3 regions of the Vibrio sp. RC2502 genome follow, and region 1 is predicted to be linked to each of the others. Evidence: predicted binding sites of a transcription regulator. Region 1 holds the regulator's gene; each other region holds the start of a gene.
What was found. The regulator PurR, encoded in region 1, represses purine synthesis genes. The targets are predictions, from matches to a motif close to TNANGNAAACGTTTNCNTNA.

Region 1 (3,135 bases):
ATCATTCGCTCAAATGAGTTAGAGCAAGAAAAACATATGGAAGAGGCTTTCGTTAAACAAAACGATTTCATCCAAAATCAACTCATGTCTTGGTTGCCAAAATTTGCTGAAAAATGTAAGCAATTTGATGATTTTGGCTTCTACTTAAGCGTTGCGCAACTATTAATTGCATTTTGTAAACTGGACAGCGCTTACCTTCTTGGTGAATAATCACCGCCTATTTTTAGGGAGCCTGCCTGTCGGGCTCCCTATTTTATTCGCTTGCTTTTAATCTGGCTCAAAGACGTTCGTTCATTTAGCAGTCAAAATGTGACTTCAAATACACAAAACTCTTGCTGAAAATATTGCCAGCCAGCCCACATAGGGCTAAAATGTGAACGCAAACGATTAAATATGATTTATATGTAAACCGCTGAAATATAGCGGTTTTTGTTTTTTATTAATAGGTTGATAACCACTTCCTCATATTTAGTAGGAAGCCGAGTACCTTCAACCAAGTTGCTACAAATCTTTTTATACCGATTTCGGTACAACCGCTGCCTACTAGAATAGACACTACTGTTGTTGTGGTGTTTAGTTTGCGCAAAAAACTAAGCGTATGGTTGTATTCACTACGGTATTAAGTAGCTCGATACAGGACATCATTTATGGCCACTATAAAAGACGTTGCTCGCTTAGCCGGCGTTTCTACCACGACAGTTTCGCACGTTATTAATAAGACACGTTTTGTTGCAGAAGCAACCCAAGAAAAAGTAATGAAAGCGGTTGATGAGCTTAACTACGCACCAAGCGCAGTTGCTCGTAGTTTAAAATGCAACTCAACTCGTACTATTGGTATGTTGGTAACACAATCAACTAACCTGTTCTTCTCTGAAGTGATCGACGGTGTAGAAAGCTACTGCTACCGTCAAGGTTACACGTTGATCTTGTGTAATACTGGCGGCATCTACGAGAAACAGCGCGACTACATCCGCATGCTTGCTGAGAAACGTGTAGATGGCATTTTGGTGATGTGTTCAGATCTAACCGAAGAACTAAAAGAGATGTTAGATCGTCACTCAGATATCCCGAAAGTTGTGATGGATTGGGGCCCAGAGAGTTCTCGTGCGGACAAGATCATCGATAACTCTGAAGAAGGTGGCTACCTAGCAACTAAATATCTTATCGATAACGGCCACACTGACATCGCCTGCCTTAGTGGTCACTTTGAGAAACTTGCTTGCCAAGAGCGTATCGCTGGTTTTCGTCGTGCCATGGCTGAAGCAAAACTGCCAATCAATGAAGATTGGATTCTTGAAGGTAACTTTGAATGTGATACTGCGGTACTGGTTGCAGACAAGATCACCGCGATGGAAAAACGCCCTACTGCAGTATTCTGTTTTAACGACACCATGGCACTTGGCTTAATGAGCCGTCTGCAACAAAACGGCATCAAGGTTCCAGATGACGTTTCTGTTATCGGTTACGACAACATTGAACTTGCAGAGTACTTCTCACCACCGCTAACAACGATTCACCAACCTAAACGTCGTGTGGGTAAAAATGCGTTTGAGATCCTACTTGAACGCATTAAAGATAAAGAACACGAAAAACGTGTGTTCGAGATGCAACCAGAGATTGTTATCCGCAATACCGTTAAGAAACTTAATTAAATGAACACAAGCGCCCTTAGGGGCGCTTTTTTTTATTAAAAAAATAACACTTCCCGCACACTTTGCCTCATTCTTAAAAACAATAACTTCCATAAGTTACTGTTTTCTTTACATGTGAATTATTAATTCCCGCTTCTTTTCAAACATTAAATACAATTCTCAATTATGAGTACCCATGCACAAAATGGCATTATTTATTGAATCAAGATCACGTTTTAAAATCTAAAGTGTGATGTTAATTCAATATACGAAGTATCCTCATCTGGTCACGCACAGGGCAAACCATCCGAAAGGGTGGGACGCAAAGCCTCCGGCCTGAACCATAGTAGTATATGGAAGGTAGCGGGGTTACCGATGGCAAGTGTGCAACCAATGTCTTTACCCTTTAATGACATTGCCTTTGCGCACGTTTGCTACTCTCTCGGACCTGACTTTTGGTGGCGTAATATTAATTACACCGAGATAACAAAACATGGATAAACCGATACTCAAAGACTCTATGAAGCTATTTGAGGCACTTGGTACTATCAAGTCGCGCTCAATGTTTGGTGGCTTCGGACTTTTCGCTGATGAAACGATGTTTGCACTAGTGGTAAACAACCAGCTTCATATACGAGCAGACCAACAAACTTCATCTGACTTCGAGACACAGGGTCTAAAGCCTTACGTTTATAAAAAACGTGGCTTCCCAGTCGTTACTAAGTACTACGCTATTTCCAGCGAACTATGGGAATCTAGCGATCGCTTAATTGAAGTAGCGAAAAAATCCTTAGAAAACGCCAAACTTGAGAAAGAACAACAAGCGAGCACTAAGCCTAATCGCTTGAAAGATCTGCCGAACCTGAGATTGGCTACAGAAAGAATGCTTAAGAAAGCGGGTATTGATTCTGTTGCTCAACTTGAAGAAGAAGGCGCACTAAGTGCTTATAAAGCGATCAGAGACACGCACTCCACCACAGTTAGCCTTGAGCTACTTTGGGCCTTAGAAGGTGCTATTAACGGCACACACTGGAGTGTAGTCCCCCAGTCTCGTCGTGAAGAATTAATGAATGGCCTTTCGTAACAGAAGTCTGCTCTAATCTATCGACTAAAACCGCAGTGCGAACTGCGGTTTTTTTATGAAATTTTTTTAGCTCCCCTCGTGTCTACTCCTTTGTAAATCCCAAAACACCCGTATCTTCAGCGCCACGACTTAGTTTCGATAACGAGATTGTTAAAACAATATTCAGTATGAATACTTTAAGCGGTAGCCTAGATATAGAAACGGAGCACACATGAATAAAAAACTTATCTTTGGACTGATACTTGTTGCCACCATTCTTTTGTTAGGCGCTAATTTTGGTCAATATCTAACGCTTGAAAACGCAAAAGCGCAGCAAGAAGCACTCAATTCATTCATCGAAGCCAACATCGTCTATGCCGCCACGCTGTATTTTTTAGCGTATGTTGCGATTACCGCATTTTCTATTCCCGGAGCAGCAGT
Region 2 (3,135 bases), 280 kb from region 1:
TGACGATGGGCACAGTATCGCACGCGCTTGGTACTGCGACTTGCGCAGAGAAACAACCTGGCGACGCAGCGTTTTCATCGTTAGCGTTGGTGCTATGCGGCATCATCACCTCCATTCTCGCTCCGAGCTTTTTTGGTTTAGCAGTCTGGCTATATCAATAAGTCATTGTGACGGTCTGTCCTCCTTCCGACAGGCCGTCACTTTCCTTTTCTCATCGTAGTGCGCCGTTGAAAACGCTTTTCGCTACAAAGCACACTTCCCATCTAACGTGCTCTAACAAGATTCATAACTAAACGCTATCTTTCGCTGCTAGCATATTTTCATTACTTGGGTATATGAATATCCATTGATATAGTTATTTATGAGACGAAGTTAACGCTCAACACGATTGCAATCGAATACATGTGTGAGCTCACTCTAATTATGTAACAGAAATATCAATTGCATTATTTAACGTGATCTAAAGCACGGAACATTTCTCTCCTTTGCATAGAATAACTGTCCATGCAATAACAAGGATTCAACATGAAAAGTCGCATTGAACAGGCGCTAGCAAGCGCTCCTGAAGCACTTTCAAAACAACTTGCTCCTATAGTCCTAGCCGACGATTTTGATGCTACTCTTTCAGCGCAGCAGTTTGAGCAATTGCTTTCAGCTACCAGCCTATCAGATAAAGAGCTGCGTGTTGCTCTACTTCCTTTTGCCGCTGCATATTCTTACGCTCCTATTTCTGAGTTCTATGTTGGTGCAATTGTTCGAGGCTTGTCTGGCCGTCTGTACTTTGGTGCAAACATGGAGTTCTTTGGTGTTCAGTTAGGCCAAACTGTTCACGCAGAACAATCTGCAATTAGCCACGCTTGGATGAAAGGCGAACACGGTGTCAAAGACATCACGATCAACTTTAGCCCTTGTGGTCACTGCCGCCAATTCATGAACGAACTGTCGACAGCTAAAGAGTTGAAAGTTCAGCTACCTGAGCGCGACGAAAAGTCATTACATGAATACTTACCAGAAGCTTTTGGTCCAGCAGACCTTGGTATTGAGTCTGGTTTGATGGCCGAAGTAAAACACCAATTTGTGTGTGATGATGAAGACGCATTGATTCAACAAGCCGTCGAAGCGATGAACATGAGCCATGCGCCGTACACCAATAACCTCAGTGGTTTAGCATTAGAGCTCGCGAACGGTCGTGTGTTTAAAGGTGCTTATGCAGAAAACGCCGCATTTAACCCAAGCCTTCCACCGCTACAAGTAGCACTGATTCAAGTGTTGTTGGCAGGCGAAACCTTCGACAGCATTAAGGCTGCCGCTCTAGTGGAAAACTCTAAGGGGAAAATCAGTCACCTAGCAGACACACAGTCTACGTTAGAAGCGCTAAACCCAGATATTCCAGTCAGTTTTGTTAACGTATAAAATTCACTAATATGTCATTAAAAGCTCTACAACATGTAGAGCTTTTTTATTGGCAAAAAACCACAAGCAAACGTTTGCTTCGCAATGAAAAATCAGTATGATCCCCTGCAATTTCTGTCTCATCACTTTATTTTGTAAGGGAACACTATGTTCGGTACTGCAACCAGCGCAAATGCTACCCGTGTATTACTATTAGGCTCTGGTGAGCTTGGTAAAGAAGTGGCAATTGAATGCCAACGACTAGGTCTAGAAGTGATTGCTTGTGACCGTTATGCCGACGCACCTGCGATGCAAGTCGCTCATCGTAGCTACGTGCTTGATATGTTGGATGGTAAGGCACTAGAAGAGATCATAAACAAAGAGCAGCCAGCTTACGTTGTTCCAGAAATAGAAGCTATCGCGACCGATACACTTGTCGAGCTTGAAGAGAAAGGCCTGAATGTTGTGCCAACGGCGAAAGCGACCAAGCTCACAATGAACCGTGAAGGTATTCGTCGCCTAGCCGCAGAAGAGCTAGACCTGTCCACGTCCCCTTACCGATTTGCAGACAACTACGATGACTTTAAAGCCGCAGTAGAACACGTAGGTATCCCATGTGTGGTCAAACCTGTCATGAGTTCATCTGGCAAGGGACAGAGTGTCATCAAAACGGAAGACGATATTGAAAAAGCATGGGACTACGCACAAGAAGGCGGCCGAACTGGCGCAGGTCGAGTCATCGTTGAAGGCTTTATCGATTTTGATTACGAGATTACTTTGTTGACCGTTAGAGCAGTGGACGGTGTTCACTTCTGCGCGCCAATTGGTCACCGTCAAGAAGATGGTGATTACCGTGAATCATGGCAGCCACAAGCAATGTCGGAAAATGCAATCAAAGCAGCAGAGTACACGGCTGAGAAAGTCGTAAACGCTTTAGGTGGGTACGGTATTTTCGGCGTAGAGCTCTTTGTTAAAGGTGATAAGGTTATTTTCAATGAAGTCTCTCCTCGCCCGCATGACACTGGCATGGTTACGATGATTTCTCAAGAAATGTCCGAGTTTGCTCTTCATGTTCGCGCATTTACTGGAATGCCGATTAACAAAATCGTTCAGTATGGCCCTTCTGCATCAGCGGTGATCCTAGGTCAAGGCACATCAACGGACATTCGTTTCGACAACCTTGCGAAGGCTTTAGCGCAACCTCAAACTCAAGTGCGCTTATTTGGCAAACCAGAAATCGATGGTCGTCGTCGTTTGGGTGTCGTGTTAACTCGCCGTAAAACTATTGAAGAGTCGGTTCAAGACGCGGTCGAAAACGCAAAGAAAGTAAAAATCGTTTACTAATCTTTGAGTTCTCAACAATCAAAAAAAAGCGCAGCTTTATATCGCTGCGCTTTTCTTTTATTTGCGAGTTCTATTCATAAACTCACTAGTACGGAAATCGTCTTACTGAGCTTCAATTAAGTACACTTCTTCAGAGAAGCGGCTTAAACCCTTCTTCGCGATCTTTGGATGATGTTCATCAGCTTGATCGACGTTTAAGCATGTTACCTTGTAGCCTGCAAACAACTGTTGAATTTCTTCCAATGGCACACTAAATGGAGGACCTGCCATTTCCTCTTGCGGATAGTTCAATGTCACAAGCAAAATACGACCGCCCGGATTCAAAAGCTGCTTCAAGCGCGCTACGTACTCTTCTCGCATATCTTGCGGCAAAGCCACCAACGCAGCGCGATCATAAAC
Region 3 (3,135 bases), 360 kb from region 1:
AACATGGATCCTAAACACCGTGACCGTATCGCATTTATGCGTATCGTATCGGGTACTTACACTCAAGGTATGAAGATGAACCACGTTCGTCTAGGCAAGCAAGTAAGTATCTCTGATGCGGTAACCTTCATGGCTGGTGACCGTTCACGTGCAGAACACGCTTACGCGGGTGACATCATTGGTCTGCATAACCACGGCACTATTCAAATTGGTGATACTTTCACGCAAGGTGAGTCACTGAAGTTCTCTGGTATTCCAAACTTTGCGCCTGAATTGTTCCGTCGTATTCGTTTGAAAGATCCATTGAAGCAGAAGCAGCTACTAAAAGGCTTGGTTCAGCTTTCTGAAGAAGGTGCGGTACAGGTATTCCGTCCACTGCAAAACAACGATCTGATCGTTGGTGCGGTAGGTGTGCTTCAGTTTGACGTGGTTGTGGCTCGCTTGAAGTCAGAATACAACGTTGAAGCAATCTACGAAGGCGTTAACGTAGCGACAGCTCGTTGGGTTGAGTGTGGCGATGCGAAGAAACTGGATGAGTTCCAGCGTAAGAACCAAGCGAACTTAGCATTGGATGGTGGTGACAACCTAACGTACATTGCCCCAACTATGGTTAACTTGAACCTTGCAAAAGAACGCTTCCCAGACGTTGAATTCCGTGCGACTCGCGAGCACTAATCAACCGCCGCGTTAAAGCAACTAGATTTTAAAACGCCCTTGGCTATAGACTTAGTCAAGGGCGTTTTTATATAAGGAAGAAAAATGAACTGGTTCAAACGTGGGTTAAAGCGTTACGACGATTGGTGTAAACAAATGGGATTAACGCCAGATCAAAAACGCAGCTGCGTCCCTTATCGAAAAGATCCTGCCCATCAAAACGAAGAGAAGGGCGAAGCTCTGTCTTTTTCTGACTCTCCGTCTGCTGGCGTCGATAAAAAGTCTCAAGATGAAGTTCTTTGATACGCACTGCCACTTTGATTTTGATGTGTTTCAAGATGACTTTGCGCATCAACTTGAGCTTGCTCAAACGCAAGGCGTCGCAAGAATTCTGATTCCTTCCGTCGGCCCGCAAAATTGGGCTCGTATTCAAACGTTGGCAGAGCAACACGCCAATTTGTATTACGCGCTCGGTTTTCATCCGTATTTTCTAGAAGATAACGTTGAGCAGCACCTTTCAGAACTAGAACGCTATCTCAACCAAAAATCGCCACAGTGTGTGGCAATCGGAGAGTGCGGACTAGACTTTGCAGTTAACGTAGATCCTGAGCTACAAGAAAGGGCGCTTGAAACTCAATTTGAGCTGGCAAGGCGTTTCAATCTTCCTGTCATTTTGCACAGCCGGAAAGCACACAATCGACTCATTCAAATGGTCAAAGCGGCGAAGTTACCTCGTGGTGGCGTTTTGCACGCGTTTGCTGGTAGTTATCAGCAGGGGATGGAGTGGGTCAGATTAGGTTTTTTCATCGGTGTTGGTGGAACCATTACCTATCCGAGAGCCCATAAAACTCGCGACGCGATTCAAAGATTACCACTCGAAAATCTAGTTATAGAAACAGATGCTCCAGATATGCCTATACTTGGTTATCAAGGGGAGCCGAATCACCCTGCCAAACTCATTCATGTATTCAATGAGCTCGCAGAGTTGCATAGTGTGCGAAAGCAATCGATTGCCACTCAGCTGTGGGAAAATAGCAATTTTGCTTTCTCTATCTGTGAATAAAATCTAAAGATGTAGTCTGAAATAGAAAACGTTTCCCTGCTTATTGTGAGATAACTCACAAAGGTGGGTGAATCAATGATGAATCTTATAAGAAAGTGTGAGGGTGGCATTACTTTAATTGATTCTGCGTGAGTATAATTGCCCCCGCTTTATAGCTCCATTTTGTAACACGCCAATAAATAACTTATAAGGAAGTCATAAACTATGAGCCTGTTTATGAGCCTAGTCGGTATGGTAGTGCTTCTTGCTATTGCATTTGCATTTTCTAATAACCGTAAAGCTATCAATCTAAGAACTGTGGGTGGCGCATTCGCTATCCAATTCGCATTAGGTGCATTCGTACTTTATGTACCTTGGGGCCGTGATCTACTGAACGGTTTCTCTACTGGTGTTTCTAACGTTATCAACTACGGTAACAATGGTTCATCGTTCCTATTCGGTGGTCTTGTTTCTGACAAGATGTTCGAAGTATTCGGCGGCGGCGGTTTCATCTTCGCTTTCCGTGTTCTTCCTACACTGATCTTCTTCTCAGCACTGATTTCAGTTCTTTACTACGTTGGCGTAATGCAGTGGGTTATCAAGATTCTTGGTGGTGCACTTCAAAAAGCGCTTGGTACTTCTCGTGCGGAATCAATGTCAGCAGCAGCTAACATCTTCGTAGGTCAAACTGAAGCACCTCTAGTAGTTCGTCCATTCGTTCCAAAAATGACTCAATCTGAGCTATTCGCGGTAATGTGTGGTGGTCTAGCTTCTGTAGCTGGTGGTGTACTAGCAGGTTACGCATCTATGGGTGTTCCTCTAGAGTACCTAGTAGCAGCATCATTCATGGCGGCACCAGGTGGTCTACTGTTCGCTAAGATTCTTCACCCAGAGACTGATCAGCCTCACGAAGATATCGAAGAAGCAATGGACGGTGGCGACGACAAACCAGCTAACGTAATCGACGCAGCAGCGGGCGGTGCGGCTTCTGGTCTACAACTTGCACTAAACGTAGGTGCAATGCTAATCGCATTCGTTGGTCTGATTGCTCTAGTTAACGGTATGCTAGGTGGCATTGGTGGTTGGTTCGGCATGCCTGAGCTAACTCTAGAACTAATTCTAGGTTACGCATTCTCTCCACTAGCATTCCTAATCGGTGTTCCATGGAACGAAGCAGTTGTTGCTGGTTCATTCATCGGTCAGAAACTAGTTATCAACGAATTCGTTGCTTACTTGAACTTCACACCTTACCTAGGTGACAGCGCTCAAGTAGTAGCAGCAACTGGTGAAGTAATGTCTGAGAAGACAACAGCTATCATCTCATTCGCACTATGTGGCTTCGCGAACCTTTCTTCTATCGCGATCCTACTTGGTGGTCTAGGTAGCCTTGCACCAAACCGTCGTTCAGATATCGCTCGCATGGGCATCAAAGCAGTTCT

Region 2: the regulator PurR is predicted to act here: its motif matches at 1,476-1,495, upstream of purT (formate-dependent phosphoribosylglycinamide formyltransferase).
Region 3: the regulator PurR is predicted to act here: its motif matches at 1,738-1,757, upstream of ACYJZR_RS11995 (NupC/NupG family nucleoside CNT transporter).

The regions. Positions count from the first base shown of each region.
Region 1 covers NZ_CM141453.1:2,221,421-2,224,555, forward strand. Annotated here, with positions in the region: gene torD (molecular chaperone TorD) at 1-210, shown strand, start outside; gene purR (HTH-type transcriptional repressor PurR) at 648-1,652, shown strand; cyclic di-GMP riboswitch class I at 1,919-2,008, shown strand; gene ACYJZR_RS10390 (TfoX/Sxy family DNA transformation protein) at 2,125-2,715, shown strand; gene ACYJZR_RS10395 (TVP38/TMEM64 family protein) at 2,927-3,135, shown strand, end outside.
Region 2 covers NZ_CM141453.1:1,941,158-1,944,292, forward strand. Annotated here, with positions in the region: gene ACYJZR_RS09155 (LrgB family protein) at 1-161, shown strand, start outside; gene cdd (cytidine deaminase) at 526-1,413, shown strand; gene purT (formate-dependent phosphoribosylglycinamide formyltransferase) at 1,561-2,736, shown strand; gene ACYJZR_RS09170 (thiopurine S-methyltransferase) at 2,839-3,135, opposite strand, start outside.
Region 3 covers NZ_CM141453.1:2,582,788-2,585,922, reverse strand. Annotated here, with positions in the region: gene prfC (peptide chain release factor 3) at 1-675, shown strand, start outside; gene ACYJZR_RS12005 (DUF5363 family protein) at 760-957, shown strand; gene ACYJZR_RS12000 (TatD family hydrolase) at 944-1,717, shown strand; gene ACYJZR_RS11995 (NupC/NupG family nucleoside CNT transporter) at 1,922-3,135, shown strand, end outside.